Regions from separate parts of the Paenibacillus sp. FSL H8-0168 genome, predicted to be linked through region 2. Evidence: riboswitches for the same ligand, from Rfam matches in the RefSeq annotation. Region 2 holds a riboswitch; the other holds the start of a gene.
The links. A riboswitch is a leader RNA that binds a small molecule or an ion and turns the genes downstream of it on or off. The one in region 2 is predicted to bind S-adenosylmethionine.
Positions count from the first base shown of each region.

Region 1 (15,911 bases), 2.8 Mb from region 2:
TTTGCAGCAGCATTGTCAGGCACATTTCTTAACGTGTATTTGTGGAAAAGCAGGCAGGATTACGCGATGATCGGCTGGTTTAATGTCAGTCAACAAATTGCACTGGGAATTATGGTCTGGGTGGCTGGAAAGTGGGTCAAGGAACATAATAAAATGAATGCCCTGCGCGTGGGGACCGCATTATCCGGCCTATTTTATCTGATCGTGTTATATACGGGAACGCAGGCTGTGAACTACATATGGCCGCTCGGGATGCTGCTGGGTGCAGCATTAGGTTTATTCTGGCTGGCGTTTAATGTGATTTTTTTCGAAGTCACGGATCAGGCAAGTCGTGATCATTTTAACGGATGGGTGGGTCTGCTAGGCTCGTTTTCCGGTATAGTGGGACCTTGGCTGTCCGGTTGGATTATTGCCCGTATGGAGGATGACGCAGGTTACCGCGTGATATTCAGTATTTCCTTGGCCTTTTATGTCGTAGGAGTGGTGCTTAGTTTCTTTCTTCGTAAGCGTAAGCCGACAGGAAATTACAATTGGAAGGAGCCCAAGCAGCGATTGTCACAAAAAGGGAGTATGTGGCGTCCATTGTCGTTATCGCTTGTTGCCCAGGGCATCCGTGAAGGGGTATTTGCCTTCCTGATTACGCTGCTCGTGTATGTAGCTACTCAACAGGAATGGAAGCTGGCGCAGTTTTCACTTATTACATCGGCGGTTTCATTTTTCAGCTTTTGGGCTGTCGGAAAATGGCTCAAGCCACACTATCGTTCGGCGGGTATGCTGTTGGGTGCCGTATTGTTGGTGATCGCGCTTTTACCGTTATTGTGGCGTATGGAGTATAGTACACTACTGATTATGGGGATCGGCACCGCTTTATTTATGCCCTTGTATTTAATTCCCATGATTTCTGCCAGCTTTGATTTAATGGGTACGAGTAAAGGAGATGCCAATCAGAGAGTGGAACTCGTTGTACTACGCGAACTATGCTTAATGGTAGGCCGATTGACCGGAACACTCATTTTCTTGGGTGTCCTAAGTATCAGCAAGGCTCCCACGGCGATGATCTGGTTGTTGATTGGACTGGCATTGATGCCAGTGCTCGGATGGTTTTTTATGCGAAGTGTGCTGAAAATGGAACAAAAGACAAAGCAGAGCAAGTCTCATTCCCACGCACAACGCTGGGACAAGCAAACCGAATAGTTTAAAATACATTTAAAAAAAGACCTTCAGACCCGCTTATAGGGAAAGAAGGTTCTTTTTTTATTCCATATGTTAAACCATCGGTTCCGTTGTTTCGGGCGAGGGCTTGGTAGTACGGGTCAGAGAATAAAGCTCCATTTCAGGTCGGTGTGTGCCCGTCAGTTCATCAGCCAAAAGTTGTGCGGCCATCATACTCGTGACTGCTCCATTTCCCCCGTAACCCTCTAAAAAGTAGCAGTTGGGAAAACGCGGATGTGGACCAATATACGGCAAGCCGTCATGAGAGGAGCCGAATACAGCAGCCCATGCAAAGTCGATCTGAAATGGTATACCCGGAAAAAATTCCTGTAATGTTTGTAGCAGCTTTTGCTGTTGGTGCAGGAGCCTGATTTCACGTTGATTGGCGTCCAGTACAGGTTCGTCTAAACCACCAATAATAATGCGTCCTTCCGGTGTGGAGCGCATGTATAGATAAGGACGAGCAGTTTCCCAGATGAGACACTGTTCATGCCACAAGGGATTATCTCCGATTGGATTGGTGGCGATAGCATATGAGCTTTCCAGAACGGCTCCACGGTCTGTTTTAATCTCTTGTGTTTCATAGCCCGTTGCAAAAATGATTTTTTTCGCTCGGATAATTCCACCGCTGGTATGACAAACAACTTCATTTTCGTTAAATTCAAAATGCTTGGCTTCCGTATGCTCATATAAGCGTACACCGAGACGGCTGGCAGATCGCAGCAGTCCTTGGGCGAACAAAAATGGATTAACCTCGGCATCTTCGTGCGTGTATAAGGCCGCTGGTTTTCGGAAAGGAAATCGGGCAGCAATCTGTTGATCATCCCAGTATTCGAGGGGAAATCCAAACCGGGTTAGCTGTTTGTACTCTTTTTGAAGTGTCTGCACATCCTCCGATGTACTTGCATAGTACAGGCTACTTCGGCGTATAAAAGACGGATCAATTTCCAGCGTGGTAGACAGTTTTTCCAACTGATCCAGAGCATCTTTGCACATACGGTAAAAAAGTACACCGTTCGTTTCACCAAACGTATTGATCAAGGAAGTTAAGGTCTTATCATTGCTATATTGCAGCAGTCCGGTATTGGCCGAAGAACTTCCATGTACTAGCTTGCGTTTGTCAATAACCACGGTGTCTACCTGTCGTTCTCCCAACAGTCGGGAGCAGATGGATCCACCCATCCCGCCACCGATGACCAAGACATCACAATTTAAATCCTCTGCCAAAGGCGGGAAATCCAACGTTTTCTCCAAGGTACTCGGCCAATATGTATTCCCGCTTATCAATTCCATATAAATAGCACTCCTCATAAGGTAATATGTAGTATTTCTTATGTGTACATAGTATTTCGCCAAACGGACAAGATAACCAGCGTGCAACAAAACATTCAAGGAGGCACAGAGATTATGCAATCTACGAACATGCAACCCTTGTCAGGCAAAGAGCTGGAGTACATCGTGGACTCCATTTCCAATGAAGAACTACTACTCAAACAAAGTGCGGCGACAGCGGCTTCTATTCAGCACCCAGCCGTCCAACAAGCCTGTTTGCAACTGGCAAGAACTCATGAGCACCACTTGAATCTGCTTTCTAATGCTCTTCAACAGCATCAGCAGCTTGCCCCAATGCAACCGCAGCAGTAATTTGGATTTACAATAAAGGAGGTTTGACAGAATGTATTCACAAAATAATATGTCATTTATGCCCGAAGAAGATTTGCTCTATACCATTCTTGCTGATATGAAACGTACAGTGCGCGAGTACACAACGGCGACGACAGAATCCAACTGTCCGTCTGTGCGTCAGATGTTCACCGACCTTACGAATGATACATTGCGTCTGCAAGGTGATTTGTATCATCTGATGAGCCAAAACAATATGTATGCGACTCCGACTAAAGCACTGCGCATCGATTTGGACAAACAGATTCAAGAAGCTCGCAAGACCCAACAAGAATGCCAACAGTTCATTCAGCAAAAGTCGGCATCCGCGGGAGTATATGGCCAATCTATGCATCAGCAAGGCCAGTCTACTCATCAAAACAACCCTTATTATATGTAAACGGGATTTTCCGTTTTTGAAGCAGATTCCCATAACAGCCGTCCATCTGCCGGGTTTACCGGAGTGGACGGTTTTTCTTTGCAGGTTTAAAGTGCGTATTGTATGATGTATAGTAATCTCTTTCGATGGAGGCCTTATGTAGAATGACAGAGCTGAATGAATTGAAATTAAAAGTGCTGGAATTGTTAAAAGAAGATGCAAGAAGAACACCGACTCTAATGGCTACTATGCTGGGGGTTGACGAGCAGGATGTTCGCACCTCAATTAAAGAGCTCGAAGACCAACATGTGATCGTCAAATACGCCGCTGTAGTCAATTGGGACAAAGTCGACGACGAAAAGGTTACCGCTTTGATCGAAGTACAGATTACACCCGAGCGTGGAAGAGGCTTTGAAGGGATTGCAGAACGGATTTATTTGTATCCGCAAGTTAAATCGGTCTATCTTATGTCCGGAGCATACGATTTGCTGGTAGAGGTTGAAGGCCGCAATCTCCGTGAGGTCGCTAACTTTGTGTCGGAAAAACTGTCGCCTATTGATTCGGTCTTATCTACCAAGACTAATTTTACGCTTAAAAAATACAAGCAGGACGGAATTATCTTTGAGGACCATCAGGAAGATAATCGTCTGATGATTTCGCCGTAAAGGAAGATCATGATGAATCTCAAAACAGAAGCATTTACCGACAGCAACAAAGCCATGAGTTCCTATTTGTCCCCGTTGGTGCGCGAGATCCCATCTTCGGGTATTCGTAAGTTTTTTGACTTGGTGGGTGGCAACAAGGATATTATTACCCTTGGTGTAGGCGAACCGGATTTTACAACCCCTTGGCATATGCGGGAAGCCTGTGTCTATTCATTGGAGCGAGGTTTTACCAGCTACACGTCTAATGCGGGAACGCCAGAACTGCGTGAAGCGATTAGTGATTATCTGAATGAGCAATTTGAAGTCCGTTATGATCCCAAAAATGAGATTATCGTAACCGTTGGGGGAAGCGAGGCGATTGATCTTGCTTTGCGTGCGTTAATTGTACCTGGCGACGAAATTCTTGTGCCCGAGCCGTGCTACATTTCATATTCTCCAATCACTTCGATTGGAGGCGGGATTCCAGTAGGTATTGAAACATTTGCTAAGGATGAATTCAAGCTGACAGCTGAGGCGTTGGAGGCAAAAATTACACCTAAATCCAAGGTGCTGATTTTATGCTATCCGAGCAATCCAACTGGAGCTACGATGACTTATGAAGATTGGCTTCCGATTGCCGAAGTCGTGGAAAAACATGATTTGATCGTCATTTCTGATGAAATTTATGCTGAATTGAATTATGGAGAGAAGCATGTCAGTTTTGCCGCTATGCCTGGTATGATGGATCGTACGATTCTCGTCAGTGGTTTTTCCAAAGCCTTCGCCATGACAGGCTGGCGTATTGGATATACATGCGGGCATCCAGATCTGATTGCCGCTATGCTCAAAATCCATCAGTACACCGTAATGTGTGCGCCTTCTATGGGTCAAGTTGCGGCACTGGAAGGCTTGCGGAATGGTTTGGGTGAGAAAGATCGTATGGTAGAAGCCTATAATCAGCGTCGCCGTCTGATGGTTGAAGGGTTCCGGGAAATCGGCCTGGAGTGCCATGAGCCAAGAGGGGCTTTTTACGTTTTCCCTAGTATTCAAAGCACGGGACTCAGCTCAGATGAATTTGCACAGCGTCTTTTGGCAGAGGCTAAAGTTGCGGCTGTACCGGGTAATGTGTTCGGTTTGGGAGGCGAAGGCTATCTTCGTTGCTCATACGCGACTTCTGTTGCTCAGCTGACGGAGGCACTGGATCGGATTGGTCATTTTGTAGAAAAAGTAAGAAAAGAAGGTTAAAATTATTTTTTTATGGGTAATTCATAAAAAATAGTCTTTTATTTCTAAATTTCTATGCTATAATTTGAAATCGGAAGCAGGAAGTTCAATTTTTCAATTGTAGGAGGAATGCTCATGTCATATGTTGGATATAATTCATCTAGTTCAATAGGATACGACATTTCCCTGGAAGATGAAATTTTGTTCCTGCGCAATGAGATGATGCGGACGTTTCAGGAAGAGCAGTCCTTCACCTCTGATCTTGTTATCCAGATCAGTTGCAAGCTCGATTTGAAAATCAATGAATATATGAAGCTGTATGGTACGGAATGCAAGGTTTAACCGTATGAAGTCAGCCAAATGTAAGAAGAAGGCCGTCGGGCCTTCTTTTTTTGCGTTCACAACTTATGATATATTAATGGCATGGAAGAGGGGGCGTACATATGAGAGCAGGGCTAAAAAGGCTATCGCCATGGATCATCGGAATGCTTGCACTTGTATTATTGGCTGGATGTGGGGGACGGGACAAGGACAGCTTCTCCATTTTTATTATGGATAAAGGGGATGCCTCAGTCATCCGTGAGGAGTTGGCACAAAAGCTTAAGGATAAGCTGGGCGAACAGGCTCCGACCATTGAGATTTCGGTCAGTCCGCTGTATAACCAGCAGAAGCTGGTTGTAGAATATGCGGCCGGGGAGCATGATCTGTTTCTTTTGCCGGAAGAGGACATGAAGCTGTATGGACAGAATGGCTCGAATCTGCCGTTAGATGATGCTTTTGACAAGAAGACGTACGCTCGGGGCGTGTTCGAGGGCGGCGTATTTAAGAAGAAGGGGCAGGAGGAAGAAGGATCAGATGTAAGCAAGGAAACTCATTTGTTCGGAATTCCGGTGGAGCAGATGAAGATGTTTAAGGAGCTAAAATATAACTCCAAAACATTATTTGCTACCGTGCCGCCTCGTACAAGCAATAAGGAAGAAGCCATCAAGGTGCTGAAAGCACTTACGGAATGATAAAGGGGATGGAATGAAATGGGCATATATACTAGAACAGGTGATGAAGGACAAACTTCTGTGATCGGCGGTCGAGTGTCCAAAGATGATGATCGTGTGGAGGCATACGGTACAATTGACGAGCTGAACAGCTTTGTAGGACAAGCGATCAGCTTTGCCGAAGGGGAAGAGTTTACGGATATTCGGACTCAATTGGAAGAAATACAGCAGGAGCTGTTTGATTGTGGTTCGGATTTGGCGTTTGTTAAAATTAGTGAAAGCAAATATAAGGTGAAAGACGAGCTGGCAGAGCGTCTGGAAGGCTGGATTGATGCATGTCAGGAGGAAAATCCGAAGGTGGAGCGTTTTATTATACCGGGTGGTAGCACATTATCCTCAACGCTTCATGTTTGCCGTACAGTTTGCCGACGCGCGGAACGCCGTGCTGTTACACTAGGTAAACATACGGATATTAATCCGGCGGTACGTCGGTATTTGAACCGCCTTTCTGATTATTTCTTTGCCGTTGCTCGTACAGCGAATGTCCGTCAGGGTGTGCCCGATGTCGAATATGTGCGCAGCAAAAAAGTGTTCCGCAAATAAGGAGGCAACCGGGAATTTGTGATGAGCTTGTATTATGAACCTATCGTATATACGATCCCTCCTGAGGAGGAGGGCATGCTGTTGAAGACTATTTTACAAAAACGTATGAACATTTCTCGAAAGTTAATATCCAAACTCAAGCTGACCGAGCAAGGTATTATGCTGAACGGGACACGTGTGTACATCAGCGTAAAGGTAAAGTCCGGGGATCGAGTAGAAATTCGCATGGAGCGCGAGCGTTCTGATGATATTTTACCTGAACCCATTCCTTTTGAGATATTGTTTGAGGATGAACATCTGTTAGTGGTGAACAAGGCGGCGGGCATGATTGTCCATCCGACTCACGGTCATTACACAGGAACGCTGGCTAATGGGGTTGTGCATTATTGGCAGGCCAAGGGAGAACTGTTCCGGTTTCGTCCTGTTCATCGTCTTGATCAAGAGACGACGGGTGTGCTGGTAGTAGCCAAAAATCCGTATGTACACCAGCATATTTCTGAGCAGATGATTGCGGGAACGGTGGATAAGCGCTATACGGCTCTGGTGCATGGGCACCCTGAGCTGCAGATAGGAAAGGTAGACGGACCGATTGACCGCAACCCGGATGATCCGCATTTACGTATGGTGACCCCGGATGGTTATCCTGCCCTTACGCTGTATAAGCTGGAGGAAGTGTGGAACGGGGGAAGTCGCATTGGGCTAAAGTTGGAATCTGGGCGTACGCACCAAATTCGAGTGCATATGACTTATATCGGTTGTCCGTTGATCGGAGATAAAATGTATCGGATTACACCTGATGATGCTGCGCAACGTGAGCGATATGATCAGCTTGATGCCAGGATGCCTCGACAGGCTCTGCATGCCTCAGAGCTATCCTTGGAGCATCCTGTTACCGGGGAGCGGCTGACGTTCTATGCTCCTCTACCTGACGATATGGCTGAAATGCAGGAGCTATTAAGAGCGCAATATCTTTCAGAATAAAATATAAATAAGCGATGAAAACCAAATGGAGGTTAATCTAGCGATGAGCCAACTGAAAGTATATCAGTATTCTAAATGCAGTACCTGTCGTAATGCAGTGAAATGGCTGCAAAACAAGGGACATGAGACGGAACTTATTCCTATTTTTGAACAACCGCCCGGCCCGGAGGAATTGGAAGACTTGATTCGCAAAAGCGGGCTGGAGCTGAAAAAGTTTTTCAATACAAGCGGTGAGGTGTACAAAGAGTTAAAGCTGAAAGATAAGCTTGGAGACATGAGCCGTGAAGAGCAAATTTCGCTTTTATCCTCGAATGGAAGATTAATCAAACGCCCGATTGTAACCGACGGTAACAAAGTAACGGTAGGATTCAAAGAGGAAACATTTGAGGGCACATGGGGAGCTCAATAACGCCCAATTAACCCCCACGATATGTTATACTGTGGGGGTTAAATATTATGATGAATGGGAGCAATACAATCTGTGACACAACGCAATGAACAATCCGTAATGCTGGTTGACGGCATGGCCCTGCTATTTCGCGCTTATTATGCAACCGCCGCAAACGGTTATATCCGTCGTACAAAAGCTGGAGTGCCAACGAACGCCATATATGGTTTTATTCGATATTTTTGGGATGCAGTCCAAACGTTTAATCCTACACACGTCATTTGCTGCTGGGATATGGGCGGAACGACATTTCGTGGGGAACATTTTGCTGCGTATAAGGGAAACCGTGCCGACGCACCAGATGATTTGATTCCCCAATTTACATTGATTCGGGAAGTGACGGACAGCCTCGGCATTCCCAACATTGGAGCGGAAGGTTTTGAAGCCGATGATTGTATCGGTACGCTTGCACGCCATTATTCGCAAAATGAGGACATGGATGTAATGATTCTCTCGGGAGATCATGATTTACTTCAATTAGTGGATGATCGGACACGGGTCATTATTATGAAAAAAGGGCACGGCAATTATATGGTATACACCCCGGAGACCCTGCTGACTGAAAAAGGGCTTAAACCACGCCAAGTGGTGGACCTTAAAGGCCTGATGGGGGATGCAAGCGATAATTATCCAGGAGTACGAGGTATTGGTGAGAAAACGGCACTCAAGCTGGTGCAGGAATACGACTCTATTGAAGGCATCCTGGAGAATTTGGATCAATTAACACCCTCGGTCCGTAAAAAAATTGAGAGTGATTTGGATATGCTGCATCTTTCACGCAAGCTTGCTGAAATTCACTGCGGTGTACCTGTAGCATGTGCTTTGGATAGCTGTCTGCTGACGCTGGATCACGTGCAAATTGTAGACAAGTTTGAGCAGCTTGAAATGAAAAGCTTGTGTACATTGATGGGTGTCGCAACCGGATCATAATGAAGCTGTTAGGCTTGATACGGACAATTTAAGTGAAGTAAGTTTATAGGGATGCTGACGCTAGGTGCGTTAGTGTCCTTATTTTTATACCGTTATGTCAAGGGAGTTGTATAGTCATGTGAAGGATTATATACAATTGCGATAAGGGGATTGACCTCGGGCACATTTCAGGTGAATATAGTGGAGAGAGAACCGGATTATTGAAAGGGGACAACAGCAACTATGACAGTATTGGGAGCAATTGAGGCAGGCGGTACCAAATTTGTATGTGGAATTGGCAACGAACATGGGGAGGTACTGGAAAGAGCAAGCTTTCCAACGACCACCCCAGCAGAAACAATGGAGAATGTCATCGCATTTTTTGAAGGCAAGGGCATTGAAGCATTGGGTGTAGGCTCGTTCGGGCCGATTGATCCAATCGAAGGCAGTGATACATATGGCTATATTACAACAACGCCAAAGCCACATTGGGGAAATTACAATTTAATTGGCAAACTGAAACAGCATTTTGACGTGCCTATGGGGTTTGACACGGATGTGAATGGAGCAGCACTTGGTGAGTCTATTTGGGGTGCCGCCAAGGGATTGGACAACTGTCTGTATATTACGATAGGTACAGGCATCGGGGCGGGTGCTTTGGTTGGTGGAAAGCTGATACATGGATTATCCCATCCGGAAATGGGGCATATTCTGGTACGTCGTCACCCAGAAGATACTTACGAGGGGACATGTCCTTATCACGGAGATTGTTTGGAGGGACTGGCAGCAGGTCCTGCGCTCGAAAAAAGATGGAAGGTTAAAGGACATGAACTTTCTGTCGATCACGCAGCCTGGGAAATGGAAGCGTACTATCTGGCACAGGCTTTAATGAGCTATGTATTAATCCTGTCACCGCAAAAAATTATTATGGGCGGGGGAGTGATGAAGCAGGACCAACTGTTCCCGCTCATTCGTACCAAGCTTCAAGAACTTTTGAACGGATACGTACAGCATTCGAGTCTGACAACAGATATTGAGCAATATATCGTATCTCCGGGATTGGGTGACAATGCTGGATTGTGCGGTGCTCTGGCATTGGCAAAGGAAAAGCTGAATCATTAGAATTTATGGTTGACGGCACTCCAAGGTACGGTTATTATATAGGCAACAGCATAGTACGGCTCAAAAAGGGAAGCACCTTTCTTGCGAATACGCAGGATAGGTGCTTTTTTTTGCGTTTTTGTGTTGTGCGGGACTGTCTTTCAACGATATGAGGGAGGAAGAAATCATGGAGATTGTATTTTTAAATCGCTTGTCCAAACGGAATGAACAGGGCTATGAGGACTTTGCTCAGGTATGGATTGGGCAACATGAAGGGGGATGGAGTGCAGGCTGGAGCACACAACATGTCCCGGATGAAAGTATAGACGACCTTTGGTATGAGGGCAGCTTGTGGCAGGAATTACTGCATGTATACCGTCATGAGCTGGCGCTCAAAATGGCTGAGGGCTACAGGCCCTTAATCCATGGCGTATTTCATGAGCAAGAAGGATCATCAGGACGAGGACAAACGCTGCAAAAGCTGTATTGCTACAGTGATTTGTTTCCACGTGATGAAGTGTATGAGCAGTTGACGATGTGGAGACGGCAAAAAGCAGCAACGGAACGAAAAGCGCCTTATTTTATCGCTACGAATCGGCTGCTTCGGCTCATTAGCGTCTATCTTCCCCATACCGAAGAAGAATTGTTGGAGCTGCCTGGTATGGGTCAGGGTAAGGTGTCGCAATATGGGACGGAGCTATTGGCTATTACGACTCAAAATGACCGGACCACGCCATTTCCGTTGAACTGGGTAACAGAGACGCTGGAAGAAGAAGTTTTTTTGTCATGGCTATACAAGCAAAAAGAGAACCAGTACAGGCAGGAGCTGAACAAATTCAGCCTAACTAGAACGATTATCGAAGGCATTTCGGACGGTCTTTCACTGGAGCATATCGGGATGAAGACAGGTTTGCATCGTAGAGAAATGATTGAAGCTGTGGAGCATTTGGACAGGGATGGCATTAATATGGAGAAGCTGATCCGCAAGGAATTGGTGAATGTATCTGAGGAGGAGCAGGCAGCCATCTGGTCTGCTTATGAAGAGTTGGGGGATACGCTGCTCAAGCCCGTCATGCTGAAAGTGTATGGGGAAGAAAAGGCGACAGAAACAGGACTGGATCAAATTTATGAGCGTCTGCGTCTGATCCGTATACGGTTTCGCCATCAGCAGGTACCCGACCGACATGTTGGATAATATAGAACTGATTGGATAAAGCTAAAGTTATTAAAGTACATTCAGGGTCCAACAGACTAAAAAGCAGCAGCCAGTTCCTCATAGGACACGGCTGCTGCTTTTTATGATCAAGCTTGAAAATCGAAATAGGTATCCAACTCCGTACTTTTTCCCCTTTTCTTTTTAAACCCAGTCTTTCTTGCGGAAAATACAGAACATACTAACACCTAGTGCCACCATAATACCAATGACGACAAAATAGCCATAACGTGTATGAAGTTCAGGCATATTATCGAAGTTCATCCCATATATTCCGGTAATGACCGTCAATGGCATAAATACGGTCGTAATTGCCGTAAACACACGCATAATTTCATTGGCACGATTGGCGATACTGGATTGATAAGCTTCTCGAAGGTTACCCATCAAATCACGGTAAGTTTCAAAAGTCTCCGAAATTTTCACAGCATTTTCATAAATGTCGCTGAAATATTTTTGCAATTGATCGTCGATGAGCCGCAAATCCCGTTTGTTTAGGGTATTGATGACTTCCTTTTGCGGACCCAGCACCTTTTTCAGCCACAGAATCTCACTGCGTAAGCCGATGATTTCGTTCAAATGCGACTTTTTCGTATGCATTAGAATATCTTCTTCCAGCTTTTCAATGCGGACCTCAATCCGGTCACCAACCAGAAAATAGTTGTCAACAATCAAGTCGACCAGCAGATACATAAAACGGTCAGGCTGGCTGACTTCTTGCTCCCACAGCATAGGCTTGAGGGTACGAAGCTCATTGATTTTCTGCTTGGTCACCGTAATGATAAAATGGCGGCCGAGAAAAATGTTCAAAGCTCGCAAAAATATTTCTTCATCATCAAAACGAATGCTATTTACAACGATAAAATAATGGCTTTCATAAATTTCGATCTTCGGACGTTGTTCTTCTTCACTCAAACAGTCTTCAACAGCAAGATCATGCATGGAAAATAAAGGTTGTAGCACTGCCAAATCATCGACATCGGCGTCAATCCAATAAAAACCTTCTGCCGGTGCAGTAAGCGCCATTTCAATTTCTTCGACAGGGGTAAAAACCCCGTTGTTGACCAAACGGATTTTCATATATGTCACTCCTTATGCTCCGTCGTAACGGAAATACGTTTACCTTAAGCATAAGGAATGAACTCAGTTAGCCAGTTAGCCGGTGCGGGTAAGCGTGCACTCCCATCAAAAGCCGGAGGCTTTTGGAGCATGCAGAGCCTGGCGTCCCGTCTTTCGGCAAGCTGAAGTCATTCCTATGCTGTTGTTCAGGGATCGCCGCCTACTCGGACTCGGGTCGCCTTCCATTCCGGATTCACCTCTCAAATGTTCTTTTTAGGTTGCCACAGTATCGCAGGAAACACTCAAATCTGCACTACTGCTCCATATTTTTTGCCTAATAGCACTTGTATAGTATAACGCTCGGCCTACGGCCTTTCAAGCGCAAAATCATGGGCTAAATCAACAGTAGTGGCAAGAGCTTCAGCGATAGGAGGGATATGATTTAACCTATGGAAAAGGTAGACAAAATGTGATTGCAGGGCACAAATTTGAAAGTCCCATCTTGACGAAGCCCAGCCGATGCATTAAAGTGAACAACAAGAACTTTGTGAACCCAAAATGAATATAGCGAAATCTTATCAAGAGCAGGTGGAGGGACTAGCCCGATGATACCCGGCAACCGGCGATTTTAATCGCACGGTGCTAATTCTTGCAGGACGCGCGCTTTGTACAAAGAGCGTTGCCCTGACAGATGAGAGAGGCGCATATGGATACAAATATGACCTTTCTCTAACCAGAGAAAGGTCTTTTTATTATATGCCCGGCATCTCAGCAGGACGATTTTCGCAAAACTTACCGAACAAGGAGTGAGTTTACATGCCGATTAAAATTCCAGATACACTACCTGCCAAGGAAGTGCTGGAGGGCGAAAATATTTTCGTAATGGATGAAAGCTTGGCTTATCATCAGGATATTCGTCCGTTGCGCATCGCCATTTTGAATTTGATGCCTACGAAGGAAACAACGGAAACCCAACTGTTGCGCCTGGTCGGCAATACGCCGCTGCAAGTGGACGTCACGCTGGTGCACATGAAGTCTCATGTATCCAAAAATACATCGCAAGAATATTTGAATATGTTCTATAAAACGTTTGACGAGATCAAGAACAGTCGTTTTGACGGCATGGTCATTACAGGAGCTCCGGTTGAACAGCTTGAGTTTGAGGATGTGAACTACTGGGAGGAGATCCGGCAAATCTTTGAGTGGACGAAAACGAATGTAACTTCGACCATGCACATTTGTTGGGCCTCACAGGCAGGTTTATACCATCATTTCAATGTCCCGAAATACGGGCTCGACTACAAATGCTTTGGCGTATTTCCACACACCGTGATTAAACCTAAAGTAAAATTGCTACGCGGCTTTGATGAACTGTTTTATGCCCCTCACTCCAGACATACGGAGGTTCGGCGGGAAGATATTGATCATATCGCCGAATTAGAAGTTTTATCCGAATCCGAGGAAGCTGGAGTGTACCTCGTAGCCACGCTTGACGGTAAACAAATTTTTGTAACTGGGCATTCTGAATATGACCCGCTTTCATTGAAATGGGAATACGACCGCGATGTGGCCAAAGGAATGGATATTGAAGTTCCCAAAAATTATTTTCCTAATGATGATCCTGAGCGCACACCGCCCTCAATCTGGCGGGCGCATGCCAATTTATTATTCTCGAATTGGCTGAACTATTATGTATACCAAGAGACACCTTACGATATCGGGCCCCAGATTTAAAAAAGGGGCTTGTAGTTTACCCTTGTACAGTACCACCTTGCAGTAGCGCAGCAGTATAGTCTTTGACATCCATTTTTGCAGGATTGGTTATAGCACCCACTATGGAAGTTAACAGGAGGATTCATATGAGTGAGAAACAGTGGAAAATCGAAAGTAGATTGGCACAAATCGGTTCAGTAGAGGAGCCAGTAACCGGGGCTGTTAATTACCCGATTTACCAATCTACGGCGTTCCGCCATCCCCGTCTGGGTCAAAGCACAGGATTTGATTACATTCGGACGATCAATCCCACGCGAAAGGTACTGGAAGAGGCTTCTGCTGCACTTGAATCTGGTGATGCAGGCTTTGCTTGCAGCTCAGGTATGGCGGCGCTGCAAACGGTATTTGCATTGTTTGGACAGGGAGATCATCTCATTGTATCGCTGGATCTGTATGGCGGGACATATCGTTTGCTGGAGCGTATTTTATCTAAATTTGGTGTAACAGCGAGTTATGTGGATACGAACGATCTTGAAGCACTCGAACAGTCATGTCGACCGAATACCAAAGCCGTATTCATAGAAACGCCTACAAATCCGTTAATGATGATTACTGATATTCGAGCGGTTGCCGAATGGGCATCACAACATCAGTTGCTTACCATTGTAGATAATACGCTGCTAACACCATATTTCCAGCGGCCATTGGAACTGGGCGCGGATATTGTGGTACATAGCGCAACCAAATATTTGGGCGGACATAACGATGTGCTGGCAGGATTGATCGTAACCAAAGGCAAAGAGCTATCAGCTGAAATTTCCTTCCTGCACAATTCCATAGGAGCGGTGCTTTCCCCGAGTGACTGCTACCAGTTGATGAAGGGGATGAAGACGTTAGCGCTGCGTATGGACCGACATGAGCATAATGCAACAGTGCTGTCTAACTATTTACTGACGCATCCGGCGGTGGCGGAAGTATTTTATCCAGCTCTCGAAGGCCACCCAGGCCGTGAGATTCAAAATAAACAATCCAGCGGAAATACAGGTATCTTCTCCTTTAAAGTAAAGGATGCTCGTTATGTGGAACCTTTGCTTCGTCACATTAAGCTCATTGCGTTTGCAGAAAGTCTCGGCGGTGTGGAATCGTTAATGACCTATCCCGCTGTGCAGACACATGCGGATATACCAGCAGAAATTCGGGATGCTGTCGGGGTAGATGACAGGCTGTTGCGTTTCTCCGTAGGCATTGAGCATGCAGACGACCTCATTGAAGATTTGCGTTCGGCGTTGGAAGCGGCACGTCAAGAAGTAGAAGGAGGGGAGCTGCAATGATAGAGGATGCGAGGAGGATCGGGCAGGATTTGAACAAAGAGCGGAAGTTCGCTACCAAGCTACTGCATTTTGGTTCTGAAATTGACAGCGTTACGGGGGCCTCGAGCGTCCCGATCTATCAAGCTTCTACCTTTCACCATCATGATATTTTTAATCCTCCACAGCATGACTATAGCCGTTCAGGTAATCCGACACGACAAGCTTTGGAGGATTATATCGCTTTATTAGAAGGCGGGGCGTGCGGCTTTGCCTTTGCGTCAGGTATGGCGGCCATCTCCACTACCTTTATGCTCTTATCCGCTGGAGATCATGTCATTGTTTCCGAGGACGTATACGGGGGAACATATCGACTGTTGACCTCCATTTTGAAACGGATGAATATCGAAACGACCTTCGTCGACATGACGGACCTCAACCTTGTGAAAGAGGCGTTGCAGGAG
Region 1 covers NZ_CP151948.1:1,637,428-1,653,338, forward strand. The annotation lists gene MHI21_RS07580 (MFS transporter) at 1-1,194, shown strand, start outside; gene MHI21_RS07585 (FAD-dependent oxidoreductase) at 1,267-2,505, opposite strand; gene MHI21_RS07590 (hypothetical protein) at 2,620-2,856, shown strand; gene MHI21_RS07595 (spore coat protein) at 2,888-3,274, shown strand; gene MHI21_RS07600 (Lrp/AsnC family transcriptional regulator) at 3,418-3,918, shown strand; gene MHI21_RS07605 (aminotransferase class I/II-fold pyridoxal phosphate-dependent enzyme) at 3,931-5,142, shown strand; gene MHI21_RS07610 (aspartyl-phosphate phosphatase Spo0E family protein) at 5,257-5,463, shown strand; gene MHI21_RS07615 (hypothetical protein) at 5,565-6,134, shown strand; gene MHI21_RS07620 (cob(I)yrinic acid a,c-diamide adenosyltransferase) at 6,153-6,716, shown strand; gene MHI21_RS07625 (RluA family pseudouridine synthase) at 6,738-7,697, shown strand; gene MHI21_RS07630 (arsenate reductase family protein) at 7,741-8,106, shown strand; gene MHI21_RS07635 (5'-3' exonuclease H3TH domain-containing protein) at 8,179-9,075, shown strand; gene MHI21_RS07640 (ROK family protein) at 9,298-10,176, shown strand; gene MHI21_RS07645 (HRDC domain-containing protein) at 10,343-11,350, shown strand; gene corA (magnesium/cobalt transporter CorA) at 11,513-12,448, opposite strand; SAM riboswitch class I at 13,000-13,125, shown strand; gene metA (homoserine O-succinyltransferase) at 13,244-14,161, shown strand; gene MHI21_RS07660 (PLP-dependent transferase) at 14,287-15,471, shown strand; gene MHI21_RS07665 (aminotransferase class I/II-fold pyridoxal phosphate-dependent enzyme) at 15,468-15,911, shown strand, end outside.
Region 1: it holds a riboswitch for S-adenosylmethionine, as region 2 does, so the genes downstream of both, metA (homoserine O-succinyltransferase) here and MHI21_RS20685 (ATP-binding cassette domain-containing protein) in region 2, are expected to answer to the same signal.

Region 2 (15,911 bases):
AGGAGTCTGCATTGATTATGCCCGCCTGTATGCGATGATGGCTCGTTCGCAGGGATTACAGGTCAAGGTGGTGACAGGGCTTGGTTATAACGGACAGGGAGGATACGGGTCCCACGCATGGAATGAAGTGTATTTGAGCGCACAGGATCAGTGGGTACCGTTAGACCCAACCTGGGCGCAAAGTGGGGACTGGTTTAATCCACCTGGTTTTGCCCAAACACATATCAAGGATAAAGTGATTTAAGAAGGAGTGGAAAAGGGCACATGAGAAAGATAGACAACGAGCAGGGAAAAGACAATGAGATGTCTGATCGAAAAAGATTCAGCTTTCGGATCAATCTGTTCTTTTTCAGCTCGTTCATTATATTTACGGTCATTATTGTAAGACTAGCGATACTTCAATTTGTAGATGGACCTCAGCTTAAGCAGCAGGAGGCCAGTAATGTTACCAAAAATGTACCGCTTACGCCGATTCGCGGAACGATTTATGATTCAACCGGACAGAACAGACTGGCGTATTCGACACCTGTACAATCGCTGTATATCACGCTCTCCAAGAACTATAGTGACAACGTGGAGAAATCGCGTAAGCCTGATAAAAAGCTGTTGCCTGAGCTGGAAAACATGACACAAAAGCTGGCAAATCGATTTGCCCAATATGGTAATAAAGATGAGCCGAAAATGACGGCAGAACAAATTATGGACGCTATGGATCGGAACTATCAGCGATTTAGCGGTTTTACGCCGCGTCTGATTAAAACGAATCTCAGCAAAGAAGAAGTCGCCTATTTTATGCAGCATAAGAGCGAGTTTCCCGGAATAGATGTGGTCGAGGAAACGGTACGCCATTATGATCCTGATACAGTAGCTGTTCAAACGGTCGGTTATATTAAAAGCTACAAAAGTGCACGTGAAACGTTGGATAAATATAAGAATATTCAAAAATCCATGTCAGCTGAAGATGACCCGGGTCTCATTTATATGGATAACGAATCTGTTGGTTTTGATGGGCTGGAATTTCAATATCAGGAACAGTTACGAGGGAAAAATGGTTATAAAACGGTTCCGATTGATCCGCGCAATATGCCGGAAGGTGTAGATTCTGTTACTCCTCCGCAAAAAGGGAATAACATTTATTCCACCATTAATAAAGAGATTCAGGTCAAAACAGAAGAAGCCATTACGGATCAATTGAGATGGCTCCATTCACACGCTGTATCTGGCAGGACTCATCCTTATGCGAAAACAGGCTTTGCTGTCGCGATGGAAGTGGATACTGGTAATGTGGTAGCCATGGCGAGCATGCCGGATTATGATGCGAATTACTGGCAAACGGGTACAATTTCCACAGATAAATATAAAGAGATTGAACATGTGTATCAAAACGCCACAATTAAGAACGTTGGCTCTGGCCAATCTGGACAGCACCCTGATTCTACTGTACTTCTCGGATCCACTATTAAACCGCTGTCCGTTCTTATTGGATTGGAAGAAGGACTGTTTACAACAAATACGTACTATCAAGATACAGGAGCGGCTTATTTCGGACGTAACAACTCCTCACGGGTGCGCAACTCATCTGGTCATGTGTACGGTTCAATGGACCCGGCAACCGCTATTCGCCATTCCTCCAATGCCTTTATGGTCGATATGGTTGGTAAACGCTTATATAACAAATACATCAACAATGCCGCAGAAGACCAGGGCGTTAACGTATGGGATCGTTATATGAAGGAGTTTGGATTAGGTGTTTCTACTGGAGTAGACTTGCCCGGTGAGTTCCGGGGTTGGCGGGAGTACACGAAAAAATCAGAGTCAGCACTTTCTAAATTGGCATATGCATCCTTTGGTCAACAAGGTAAATATACACCTATGCAACTTGCCCAATACACAACGATGATTGCTACCAAGGGCAAACGGATGGAGCCGCATTTGGTCAGTCAAATTAAAGATACCAACGGTAATGTAGTTCAAACAATTAAGCCGAAGGTACTGAATGAAGTGAAATTTCCGGATGCTTATTGGAATGAAGTTATACGCGGGATGTCAACAGATGTCAGCGCATTTAAAGGTTTCCCTTACGACTTTGCTCGCAAAACGGGGACATCGCAGCAAAGTGTAGGAAGAGAATTGAAAGATAATGGAGTATTTATCGCCTTTGCACCACGTCAGAATCCCAAACTTGCAGTAGCGGTTGTTATTCCTGAAGGGGGCTTCGGGGCTTGGAGTGCTGGGCCTGTTGCACGCAAAATCTTTGATGCTTACGATGAAGTGTACGGTCTGGACGGTGTTCCAAAGAAAAAGGATGAAACAGCAACCGATCCTAATGCAATCAAACAGCCATAATCCTTTTATACGATGTCATTTCATGAAAGCTTCCCTTAGCCTTTGGGCTGAGGGAAGCTTTTTTATGTCTTTTCTACGTTTTCTTACAAAATTGTCATCTTAGAATTCATCGTTTATTGTTTTAGATATGGTAGGATCAGGGAATATGAAACCTATTGGAAGGAGTAATGCAGCTAATATGGACAGAAGAAGTTTAGATAAAAAGTTTTCATTCAAAAAGAAAAATCAAGAAGAGGATGAAGAGTCACGAAAAAAACGGACGGTTTTACGAACCAACCTACTGTTTTTTAGTGCTTTTGTGTTGTTTGCCCTGATCATTACCAGACTAGCTGTATTGCAGTTTGTACAATCGGACGAGCTGAAGAGTCAGCAGCAATCCGTAAATACGAAAAATGTCCCGTTAGTCCCGAGTCGCGGCACGATTTATGATTCCACAGGTACGGTTAAGCTGGCGTATTCGACTCCAGTACAGTCCCTATATGTAACTTTATCTAAGGATTATAGCAAGCATACGGAGAAAGACCGCAAACCAGGGGAAAAGCTGCTCCCTGAGCTCAATGCTTTTGCTACCAAGCTTGCTGCCAAATTAAACGAACTGGGGCGTACCGAAGGAGAGCAGCTCAATGCAGAGGAAATAAAAAAACGATTGGACCCGGACTATAATCAATATAGGGGATTTACCCCGCGTTTGGTCAAATCCGACCTGAGTCGGGAGGAAATCGCTTATTTTCTGGAGCATCGGACAGAGTTTCCTGGTGTAGAGGTTGTAGAAGAAAGTGTACGCCATTATGACCCGGATCGGGTGGCGGTCCAAGCGATTGGATATATGTACAAGTTCAAAGGAGCTCGAACGAACCGACCCAAATATAAAGAGCTCTATGAAGCTAATTCGGAGGTCCTAAGACCGACACAGGTGTATTCGGAAAGTGAAACGGTCGGATATGATGGCTTAGAGCTTCAGTACCAGGACGAGCTGAGAGGAAAAAATGGATATAAAACGGTAGAGGTCAATCCTCGCAGCATGCCAGAGGGCATTGAATCCATTACTCCTCCTGAAAAAGGACATCATTTATATTCCACCATCAACAAGGAAATTCAGCAGAAAACCGAACAGGCCATTATGGATCAGCTTCGCTGGCTTCATACTCATGCCGTATCGGGGAAGCTTCATCAAGACGCTACCACTGGCTTCGCTGTAGCGATGGAGGTAGAGACTGGAAATATCGTGGCAATGGCCAGTATGCCGGATTATGACTCTAATGTATGGAAAAGTGGAAGTACCTCGCCTTCGGTATATGACGAAATTCAGCATAAAATGGGAAATGGAACCATTAAATCCGTGCCTAGCGGAAAAGCGGGTCCACATCCAGAATCCTCAGTGCTTTTGGGTTCAACCATTAAACCGCTAACCGTGCTGATCGGGTTGAAGGAAAACCTGTTTTCTCCCGGACAAACTTATCTGGATACGGGAAGTGCGTACTACGGCAAAAATCGCTCCAGCCGGGTTGGGAATTCTAGCGGACATGTGTATGGTTCTTTGACACCTAGCAGGGCAATTGAGGTCTCGTCGAATACGTTTATGGTAGATATGATCGGCAAGCCGCTGTATGGCAAATACGGAAGTAATGCAGGGGTGCATCAGGGAATTGACGTATGGGACAAGTATATGAAGGAATTTGGATTAGGCGTACCGACAGAAGTAGATCTGCCGGGCGAGTGGGCAGGCAGACTCGAGTATACGAGCAAAAAGGAAAGTGCGTTGACACGTTTGGTACAGGCATCCTTTGGTCAGCAGGGAAAGTATACGGCCATGCAGCTGGCCCAGTATACGACTGTACTGGCAACAAAGGGCAAGCGTATGCAGCCTCATTTGGTCAGCAAAATTGTAGATGATCAGGGGAATCTCGTACGTGAGTTTAAGCCGCAGGTGCTGAATGAGGTCGCCTTTTCAGATACGTACTGGAATACAGTGATTCGGGGTATGGCTACGGATGTTAAAGCCTTTAACGGATTTCCTTATGATTATGCCCGCAAAACAGGGACTTCCCAGCAGGTGGTAGGACGTACGGTTAAAGATAATGGGGTGTTCATCGCTTTTGCTCCGCGTCAAAATCCGAAGCTGGCGGTAGCGGTCATCATTCCTGAAGGGGGCTTTGGTGCGACGAGCGCGGGACCGGTTGCGCGTAAAATATTTGATGCGTATGACGAAGTTTACGGGCTAGATGGTACTCCTAAAAAGCCTCTTGCAGCCAAGTAAGGACTTGAATACTTTTGTGGGCTTCTCTTTTTCATGGTAAAATGTCGTTGGACATAAGGGACAACAGGAGGAAGAGAGACTATGGGAGAAAACCAATATAAATACAAACTGCTTGCGCTCGACATGGATGGAACTTTACTGAATGATAATCATGAAATTTCCCTGGAAACGATTAACTGGATTAACAAGGCGATTCAGGAAGGGATTCATGTATGCTTATCCACCGGACGTGCAGCGATGCATGCTCTGCCTTACGGTCAGCAACTCGGCCTGGAGACGCCAATGGTAACCGTAAACGGTAGTGAGGTGTGGAAATCACCCCACGAGTTGTGGCGCCGGTATTTACTTGATAAGGAGCTCGTTCGCAAGATGCACCAGATTGCCGTAGAAACAGGCTCTTGGTTCTGGGCTTACTCCACGGAGGAATTATATAACAGAGATCGCTGGCCGGATACATTGGACACACAGGAGTGGCTCAAATTCGGTTATAATACGGAAAATGACGAAATTCGCCACCAAATTTTGCTTAAGCTTCAGGACATGGGTGGACTTGAAATTTCCAATTCTTCGATGACAAATCTGGAAATTAACCCGGCTGGTATATCCAAAGCCAGTGGAATCGCTGAAGTGTGCGACCTGCTTGGCATTACTCTGGAGCAGGTGGTTGCCGTTGGCGACAGTCTGAATGATATGGCAGTGATTCAAGCGGTTGGACTGGGCGTAGCAATGGGTAATGCTCAGGATACGGTTAAAGAAGCCGCTGATGTGGTCGTGGCTTCGAACAATGACGACGGCATTGTAGAAGTGATTCGTGATTATGTGCTTGTGTAATAAAACGAATGATGCAGCTAGCAGGATGAATGGACGAGAAGGAGGAGGCCCATGGACGTTGTAGGCTGGATTGTTGTTATTGTGCTATTCATTGTGGGCATGGCCGGGGCGGTATATCCCGTATTGCCAGGGGCGCTCGCCATCTATTTTGCATTTTTTGTATACGGCTGGTTTTTCTCGTTTGCTCCATACAATGCATTGTTTTGGATTATACAAACACTAATCGTCGTTGCCCTTTTTGTTGCGGATTATGCTGTGAATGCGTGGGGAGTCAAGCGATTTGGCGGCTCGCGTCTGTCGGCGATACTGAGTACCATCGGGATTATTATCGGCCCCTTCGTTATTCCGGCATTTGGTCTGATTTTGGGGCCATTTATCGGCGCTGTGCTGGGTGAGCTAATTGGCAAAGCCCCGCTGGACCGAGCTATTAAAGTGGGCTTTGGCTCTGTATTAGGCCTTTTTACCAGCACCGTGATGAAAGTGATTTTGCAGCTTGCCATGATTATTGTATTCTTGATTTGGGTGTTATGACTCGAGATTCGTTTTCGTTTATTATGATTTGCAGAGACAGAATCGACATGCGGCTCCGCACCGGTGATGGCTCAGGCCATGACTGTTTGTGCGGGGCTTTTGCATGCGTGTGAACAGCAAGAAAGAAGGGAACGCATTTTGTCCAATAAAGAAACATTCCTTAAAGGTACGCTTATTTTAGCCGCTGCTGCCTTGGTGGCCAGAGTGCTTGGTCTGGTACAGCGTGTTCCATTGGAGCATCTGCTTGGTTCCGTTGGGAACGCCTCGTTTACCATTGCGAACAACGCTTATTTGATGCTGCTCACAGTGGCTACGGCCGGTATTCCAAGCACATTGAGCAAAATGGTTTCAGAACGTTATGCACTGGATCGGCCTTCGGAAGCGCGACGTGTGTATCGTGCGGCTTTGATATTCGCGGCCGCGGCAGGCATTATCATTACAGCGCTACTGTATTTTGGAGCACCTTACTTTGCCGAGCATGTAGCGGGGGTTCCGCAATCCGCTTTGGCCATTCAGGCTTTGGCACCAGCATTACTGCTGTTCCCTGCCATCGCCATGATGCGTGGATACTTCCAAGGGCGCGGTAATATGACCGCAGGCGGTATTTCACAAATTGTGGAGCAGGTTGCACGGGTAGCGACCGCTATTGTACTCGCTTTTATTATTTTGAAGCTAGGTTATGGAGATCGCGAGGTTGCGGCCGGGGCCTCCTTTGGAGGTGTCATGGGAAGTCTTGGCGCTCTGGCGGTCATGTTGTACTACACGGTGAAATTGCGTCGCCAGGATCGACAGGATCGTCAAGATCAATTCCAAGAGGAAAGCTCCGCGCTACCGATGATGCGCATTTACAAAGATATTTTCAAGCTTTCCATTCCGATTGTATTGTCGTCTCTGACGGTTCCGGCGGTCAACTTTATTGATACGTCGATTGTGGTGAGACTGCTATCTGGTCAAGTCGGATTGGATCAGGCGACTACTCAGTTGGGTTATCTAGGCTCTCGGGCACAGAGTGTGGCGGGAATTCCCCCGATTTTGGCCATTGCGCTCAGCCAATCGCTCATTCCGATCATTTCAGCGGCATTTGCCCGTAAGGATGAGCAGCATTTACAAAATCAGATGACGCTGGCCCTGCGTATCTCTATTTTGACTGGAATGCCAATTGTGCTGGCTTTATGTGTAACCGCCTATTCTATTAATGGTTTACTGTTTAGCTCGCTTGGAGGCAGTGGTATCATCGCTGTTCTGACACTCGGAACGATATTCCAGATTACGATGATGACTTCTAATTCAATACTGATCGGTATGGGCAAGCCGCGTATTTCAATGGTTAATGTCATGGTCGGTATCGTCGTCAAGTTTGCAGCGAGCTGGCTGCTGGCTGGTTGGCTTGGGATTTACGGGATCATTGCCGCAACCGGATTATGTTTTCTCGTGATCACGTTGCTGAATTTGCGTGTGCTTAAAGGGATCGTCTCCTTTTCCATCATGGGCCGTCGCTGGGCAGGGTTCTTAACCGCAGTCGTCGTCTCGGGAGCTATCGGATACGGTGTAAATGAAGCCTGTATTCTGCTGGTGCATCTGATGCCTGCGCGTGTGGCCTTCTTCATCGCATGCTGCATTGCCGGAGCGACTGTACTGGTATGCTACTTGGTGTTGCTGGTTGTACTGCGCGTATTGCGCAGGGACGAGCTGGGCAACTACCCACGTATGTTGCAAAAGGTACTGCGCCCGTTAATGCGTCTACAGCGTGAGTCCATAGGACAACGAGGCTAAAAGAGTCCTCCAGTCTTTCAGTGGAAAGGTTGCAAGCTGTTATGGGCAACGTGGGCCATTGCTGTTTTTTGGATGCCATGGCGATGCTCATGGCGCATGGCAAATAACAGCGGTCGCCTTGGTTCGCTGAGATGTCCAAGTGTGGAGCCGTCCTGAAACCAGTCATACCGGGGGATTGGATCATAAGCTGTATCGGACCAGACGGCGTTCAGCTCCGGGCTGTACAGACGTTGTCCTGGCGGTAGCCATTTATGTGCTAAAAGCGTTGCACTTTCATCTGGAGAGTGCAACGCTTTTTGTTCATTCGGTGTGAACAATCCGGGCCAATAGTCGCTGCGTGAACCCGTATGCGGCACACTGTTAGCGAATGCTGATACCTGGTCCAGCACCTGCTGATGGCCGAAGAGCATAGCATAGAGACTTTTGCCAAAGCCGATCCGCTCATCCAAATGGCCGAAACGCTCCATCACTAGTCCAGCAAGTCCACCATTCAGCCCAAGTGGAAATATAACCTGATTAAGCTGGAGCCAGTCATGCAAATAAAAGCCCGGCTTGTGTGTCACAAATTTCTGAAAATACGGATCTTTTACCACACGTCCTTCAATATAGTTTTGTTCATTAATGATGAGCGCCACAGTCAACAGAGAGCTATCACGCCAAGCCCAGAAACGTTCCCAAAAGGGCTTCATAAATGGCGAAACGTGAAAATAAGGCAACAAATGAAAGCAACTCCGACCCAAATGGCGGCTGTGCATGTAGAGTTGCAACTGCGGATAAGCGTCCTGAAAAATAAGGGCGTTACAGCGCTCCAGTAGCCGATACAGCCATTCCTTTTCCTGTTCGCCGAACAGGTTGCTAATCAGTCCCCCTTTCAGATCGGTCATATTATAGCCGCCATTACGAGAAACCAGGTGGGCCAGTAATGCCCAGTGTAACTCCGGGTAGCCACGATAGCATTCAAGGTAAGCAGCAGTCCGAGTGACGTTGCTGCGATTCTCCTGTGCTGTATCGTTCTTGATACGCTCCAGCAGCTCACAGTCTGTTTCGCATAAGGGCATATTCAGAGAAGAGGGACGCGTTGCGGGTCCGTTCACCAGCATTAACGCTTCAGCTTCATTCATAGCGGCCTGTGCTGTATGATAATCCCACGCTAGTTCACGCAAGGGGTAGCGTAATTTGCGGGATTCGGTCCAAGCCGCCCGTTTGCCCTCCCAAGCTTCCTCTGCAACACGGGGAACGGAACCCAGTAACTTTAGCCCTCCTTGAAGCTGTCGAGATGCTGTATGGAGCCATTCGGTAAGAGACATGACTAAATAACCTCCTTTCCAACTGCAAGCATCCCCGTATCCTGCCAAGTAAGTTGGGTATGCTGTTAGGATGTCGTCGCTTATGTGGATTCTTAAGTATATCTTTAGTATGCCTCAATGAGAGGGCTTCCAATCGGCATGTGAGCAGAATGGGGGAGTGTGCAAAAGCTTCACTTGGCGTTACAATAGAAAGTGCAATCTTTTCAGCATAAAAAGAATTTAAGGAGGAATCATCCATGCAAAAAATCGTCTCTCATGAAGACTTTAATAAGGCAATATCTACTTCCGGCGTAACGGTGGCTGTATTTAAGGCGGACTGGTGTGGGGATTGTCATTTCATTGATCCGTTCATGCCTGATGTGGAACAACAATATGCAGATAAGCTTACATTAATTGAGATTGATGTAGAACAGGCTGAAAGCGTCAGCCAAGAGCAGAATGTATTGGGTATTCCTAGCTTTATCGCCTACAGTGAAGGGAGAGAACTGGTACGTCTGGTAAACAGACTGCGCAAATCCCGCGAGGAGATTGAGCAATTTTTGGATCGGGCTGTTGAAGTCCATGCGAGCTTGGCAAAATAATGAATGCTGTACATGCATGCATAAAGGTTCCAAAGTGAATTTTAAACATCAAGACATTCAGAAAGCCGCTTCCTTTCAAGGAGGCGGCTTTCTCACGGACACGTTCACATTTTGTCAACAAAGCTCGTATGTCAAGGAACGATATATCAGTTATAATTACTATAAGTGATCATTTCACAACATATAAAGTGAATAAATATTATATTTGGAAGGATACGGGTGAATTCTTTGAATAACAAAATCAGAATATTAAAATGGCTGGCACTCGTAACATGTATTGTCATGTTTTTGGCTACCTTCGGTGGAGGTGTAGTGACACGGACGGATTCAGGTCTTGGCTGTGGCCGAGAATTCCCGCTTTGCAATGGTAAGCTGGTTCCGGCACATACGATCGCATCCCTTATTGAGTTCTCTCATCGCTCCGTCAGTGCCATGGCCGGGATTCTTTCTATCGCCTCATTTGTTGGCTTTTTGCTGTTTATGAAGCATCGGAAGGATTTGCAGCTATTCTCGCTGCTCACGCTCATGTTTGTCATCATACAAGGTGCAATGGGGGCATTGGCTGTAATTTTCTCCCAATCGGCTGCAGTCATGGGACTGCATTTTGGCTTTGCGCTTATCGCCTTTGCCAGTGCGACTATGATGACGCTGGGGGCCTGGCAGGAGCACGCGGACTCACGCCACACTCCGCGTCTGATTGCTGGGCGTGTCAGTCGGGGCTATCGCAACTTTATATGGCTATCGACGATCTATACCTATATTGCTGTCTATTCAGGGGCGTTGCTTAGTCACTCGGTCATCCAGAAGGTTGTAAATATTGGGGGCTTCATATCTCCACTGCTGCTTCATCAGATTTCAGCCGGTCTGCTGTTCGTCATTATCTTGGCTGTGGGTCACTACTCATACCGTTATCACCCGAATCACCGAGATATCCGTATATTGGGTGTCGTATCGGTCTTGTTAATTTTGCTTCAAGTGGTGATTGGAATTATCTTGTTGTACGTCAACAGACCTGAAATCTACATGTTTATCGTGCTGGGACATATGCTGGTGATTGCATCGTTGTTCTCCATTTTAGCTTATCTGAGCTATCGTGTATGGCAATTGTCACCGGACCGCAAGCTTGTTCCGACCCAAGCACAACGTACTTAAGCATTTCATAGATCATAGTGAAGCGGATTTTTGCCCAAGAGGCGTTTAAACACGTATAATAGCATATAAGAAACAAACCAGGCCCACGAGTTTCTCGAGGGCTTGATTTGCTTAGGAGGAGTCGTCCAGTTGATCTACCAGAATTTGCGCCAATTTATTGAAGCGCTGCGTAAAGAAAATCATCTTAAAATCATAGAGGCACCTGTCGATCCTTACTTGGAGCTGGCTGAGATTCATCGAAGAGTCATTGAGGAAGAAGGGCCAGCACTGCTGTTCACGAATGTAAAAGGAACCCCGTTTCCTGTAGCCAGTAATCTGTTTGGCACGAATCGCCGTGTGGATATGGCTTTTGGCCCGCGACCAGAGCAACTGATGGATGCGATTGTCGGAGCCACCAAAACATTGTTTCCACCTACACCCAAAGCATTGTGGAATGAACGTGGCCTGATTAAGGACATGCTAAAAGTAGGGCTAAAAACAGTATCTCACAGCGAGGCCCCTGTGTTGGGAGTTCGCCGTACAGAGGCTCCGTTAGCGCCACTGCCTAAAGTGACCAGTTGGCATGAGGACGGGGGGCCGTTTATTACGCTTCCACTTGTGTATACCGAGAAGCCAGGTCAGTCCAAGGATCATAATCTGGGGATGTACCGCATTCAGATTTATGATGATCAGACGACGGGCATTCACTGGCAAATTCATAAAGGCGGCGGTTTCCATTATCATGAAGCGGAGCTGCGTAATGAGCCATTGCCTACGACGATTATCATTGGTGGCCCGCCTGCCCTGATTGCGTCTGCCATTGCTCCAGCACCGGAAAACTTGCCTGAGCTGTTGCTGGCTTCGCTTATTATGGGAGGCAAGCTGCCCATGACAGAAGACCCGCTTGGGGGTCACCGGATTCCAGCAGAAGCAGAATTTGCAATCAGCGGTTATGTGCCGCCTCATGAACGCCGTCCGGAAGGCCCGTTTGGCGATCATTTTGGATATTATTCATTACAGCATGATTTCCCTGTATTTCATGTCAAACATATGCATCACCGCAAGGATGCCATTTATCCGGCAACCATTGTAGGTAAGCCTCGGCAAGAAGACTACTATCTCGGTGAGTTTTTGCAACGTCTGCTGTCGCCTGCCTATCCGCTTGTGATGCCTTCCGTCAAGTCCCTGTGGGCGTATGCGGAAACGGGCGTACATGCGCTGGCAGCGGCAGTCGTACGTGAAAGCTACTCCCGTGAAGCGCTTGTATCCGGTTTTACCATTTTGGGTCAAGGTCAATTGTCGTTGACCAAGTTCCTGATGCTGACAGATCGAGTCATTGATTTATCTGACTTTAACCTGCTGCTGGAAACCATTCTGGAGCGATTTAATCCAGCAACGGATTTATTTATTTTCAATCACACGTCACACGATACGCTCGATTACACAGGTCGCAAGCTGAATCATGGTAGTAAGGCGATCCTGATGGGGATAGGTGAGCCTGTACGTGAATTGCCTCGTGCTTATGAGGGAGGCGATCTGCCGGGAATTCGTGAAATTAAGCCCTATTGCGGAGGTTGCCTCGTCGTATCGGGTGCGTCCTTTGAGCAGGAGCCTGAGCTGGCGGCACGTGTTTTGGAGCGATTAGCTGCAGGTGAGCAAGAGTGGCCGCTCGTCTTCATTGTGGACGATGCCAAAGAAGTTGTTCGCTCTCAAGCCTCGTTCCTGTGGACAGTGTTCACACGCTTTAACCCGGCTACGGATATGTACGCGGACAGCGAAGTGCGTTTGCATCATCTGAACTATAAGCTGCCGATTGTAGTGGATGCGCGTATGAAGCCGGGGTATCCGGATGAGGTGTTACCGCGTGAGGATATTGTTAAGCTTGTAGATCAACGATGGACGAGTTATTTCGCTTGACGCCCTAATTAAACCTACAGCCGGATTTTACATTTATAAGGAGGTGTAAGCATGATACGCAAGCTACTGGGTGAGCCGCCACGTGTGAACAAGGGCATCCTGCTAGATGCCATGAATAGCATGTCAGATATGTTGAACCTGCTGGAACGGCAAATTCAGGCTGGTGGAGATCCGACCCACGATTTTCGAAAGGCGGATATTTTGACACGCGGTCTAATGTCATCTCTGGATGAACTGGAGCAGAGCCATCATGCTGCCGCCTTTTTCCGAATGAAAGTGAAAGCCGGATACGCTGAAGATATGAGCGAGGATGAAAAATCCGATTATGCATTATATGTTTTCTTTTATAAAGATGGGTTTGTTCGGGTTTTCTCTATTTTGGATAAGCTTGGTAACTGGCTAAATGATCTGTGTGATTTAAAAACAGGGCAGTATAAGGCGCATTATTCGTATTTTACCGTGTTGCGGCAGCTCAAGTATCTAAAAATGCATCCTGTATTGACCGATAATTTAAATGATATCAAGGACACTTACAACGATGCCATCAATCGGCTGCGTAAGCGTCGGAATACGGAGATACACTATATGAATACGGAAATGCAGGATGATCTCTGGCAACGACACCGAGCTTTGTATGGAAAAATCCAACTGGAGGACCTCGATCACCATTTGGAAGATTTGCAGCAGGGCTTGGAAATGGTATGTCGATCGCTGTCAAACGCCTTTACTTATACTGCGAAACAATGGGAGAATCGGGCAGTACGCCCAAGAATATGATAGAAAATATCCTTTGACAAAGCAATGTAAACTATCTATACTGAAACCTAGTTTCAGAAAAATGCTTGAATTATGTTTTTTTATATAAACTTAACGGACAGCTAAAGCTGGAGTTTAACATATTTTTCTTATCCAGAGAGGTGGAGGGACTGGCCCGATGAAGCCCGGCAACCCGTTCTTTCCCGGTGTAATACACTGGGAGGGAACATGATGGTGCTAATTCCTACAAAACCGCTAGAGTTATAGCGATTTTGGCAGATGAGAAAAGGATCGCAAGGTGGGGCCCTTTTCATTCTGTGAAAGGGGCTCTTTTTTGTATGAATAAATAGCCATTTTATGCAATCCTGAGAGATAAGAACTGTTAAAAGGGTAAGGAAGAAGTGAAGGGGGTCGCAGCACGTTGATAGAGCTTAAGCAGTTAACCAAGCATTATGGCAAAGGCAACCGACGCGTTAATGCGCTGTCTGGGTTGAATCTTTCTATAAAGCGTGGAGAAATATTCGGAGTGATTGGTCACTCCGGGGCGGGGAAAAGTACATTGATTCGCTGTATTAATTTATTGGAACGCCCTACTTCAGGTGAAGTATGGGTAGACGGGGTAAACCTCACTACTGTGAGTCAATCCCAGTTACAAATGCAGCGCCGAAAAATCGGAATGATTTTTCAGCATTTTAATTTGTTGTCTTCGGCGACGGTATATGACAATATTGCATTTCCGTTGCGGCTGGTAAACACGCCCAAGCAGAAGTTGGACAAGAAGGTCCGTGAACTGCTGGAACTGGTGGGTCTGGAAGAACACAGTGGAAAATATCCGTCACAGCTCTCAGGTGGGCAGAAACAGCGGGTAGGAATTGCACGGGCGCTGGCTAGTGATCCTCATGTATTACTGTGTGACGAAGCGACTTCTGCGCTTGATCCGCAGACGACGGGGTCTATCCTGAAATTGCTGCTGGATATTAATCAGCGCTTTAATTTGACTATCGTGCTCATTACACATGAAATGCATGTCATCCAAAGCATTTGTGATAAAGTTGGCGTCATTCATCAGGGTGACATCGTGGAGCAAGGTCCGGTGGCGGAAGTATTTTTGAAGCCGCAGCACCAGGTAACCAAGGACTTTATCCAGCGGGAGTCAGAGCATCCCGAGGAGTTGCAAGCAGCGATTGCGGCAGCAGGTGGCGGCGAGTCGGCGCAGGTGGTGCGTATCTCCTTCTTGGGCAGCAAAACATATGATGCGATTCTGTCGCGTACGGCTCGAAGCACTGGTGTTGATTTTGCGATCTTGCAGGGAACCATATCTACCATTAAAAATGTACCCTATGGACAGCTAATCGTTCGTTTTGAAGGAAACCATGAGGATATAGAGCATACGCTGCGCGAAGTGTCTGGGCAAGGACTTGATGTGGAGGTGATCGGACAATGAGCGAACTTGATTTTTCACAAGTGAGTTGGGATGAGCTAGGGAATTCTACGCTGGAAACCCTTCAGATGCTTGGGGCATCCGCATTGTTCACCCTCATCATTGGTTTGCCGCTCGGCATATTATTGTTTCTGGCGAGCCGCTCCTCGTTGACTCTGATGAAGGTGATATACATTGTATTATCATTCATCGTTAACATTTTACGTTCCGTACCCTTTATCATTTTGATCGTTGCACTTATTCCTTTTACACGATCGCTGGTAGGTACCTCGACCGGGGTGCTGGGAACCATCCCACCATTGGTTATCGGGGCTGCCCCATTCTTCGCACGTCTTGTCGAAACGTCTCTGCGTGAAGTGGACAAGGGCGTCATTGAAGCCGCACAAGCGATGGGTGCCTCGACAGGACAAATTATCCGGCGTGTGCTGTTACGTGAGGCACTTCCGGGTCTGCTCGCCGCATTAACCATTACCGTCGTTACGCTCGTATCCTACACGGCAATGTCCGGGATGATCGGGGGCGGTGGACTAGGTACACTGGCTATCAACTACGGCTATTATCGTTATGAAACGGCTGTAATGATCGTTGCGGTCGTGCTGATGGTTGTATTGGTACAATTGCTGCAAATGGCGGGAGATCGCCTCGTGCGGCATTATACTCGAAAATAGGGAAAACATATAGATATCCTTATTGATCAGGACGTCTGCTCCTGAATATTACAAACTTATTGGAGGGGTAATAACATGAAGAAATGGGTATTGGCTGTATTAAGCTTGACATTAATTGCGGTGCTGGCTGCTTGTGGTACAAAGAGCACAACATCGGATACAAACAATGCGAACGAAAATACAGGCGGATCACCACGTGAAGTGGAGCTGAAAGTTGGAGCTTCTCCTGTGCCGCATGCGGAAATTTTGGAAGCAATCAAGCCTCAGTTGGAAAAAGAAGGGGTTCGCCTCCAAGTCGTTCAGTTTAACGACTATGTACAACCGAACGTTCAATTATTTGACAAGCAGCTGGATGCTAACTTCTATCAACAT
Region 2 covers NZ_CP151948.1:4,673,715-4,689,625, reverse strand. The annotation lists gene MHI21_RS20740 (transglutaminase domain-containing protein) at 1-244, shown strand, start outside; gene MHI21_RS20735 (penicillin-binding transpeptidase domain-containing protein) at 265-2,346, shown strand; gene MHI21_RS20730 (penicillin-binding transpeptidase domain-containing protein) at 2,525-4,603, shown strand; gene MHI21_RS20725 (Cof-type HAD-IIB family hydrolase) at 4,685-5,434, shown strand; gene MHI21_RS20720 (DUF456 family protein) at 5,486-5,965, shown strand; gene MHI21_RS20715 (polysaccharide biosynthesis protein) at 6,104-7,738, shown strand; gene MHI21_RS20710 (DUF2515 family protein) at 7,756-9,045, opposite strand; gene MHI21_RS20705 (thioredoxin family protein) at 9,282-9,626, shown strand; gene MHI21_RS20700 (COX15/CtaA family protein) at 9,846-10,778, shown strand; gene MHI21_RS20695 (UbiD family decarboxylase) at 10,908-12,674, shown strand; gene MHI21_RS20690 (Cthe_2314 family HEPN domain-containing protein) at 12,726-13,451, shown strand; SAM riboswitch class I at 13,577-13,716, shown strand; gene MHI21_RS20685 (ATP-binding cassette domain-containing protein) at 13,852-14,874, shown strand; gene MHI21_RS20680 (methionine ABC transporter permease) at 14,871-15,539, shown strand; gene MHI21_RS20675 (MetQ/NlpA family ABC transporter substrate-binding protein) at 15,615-15,911, shown strand, end outside.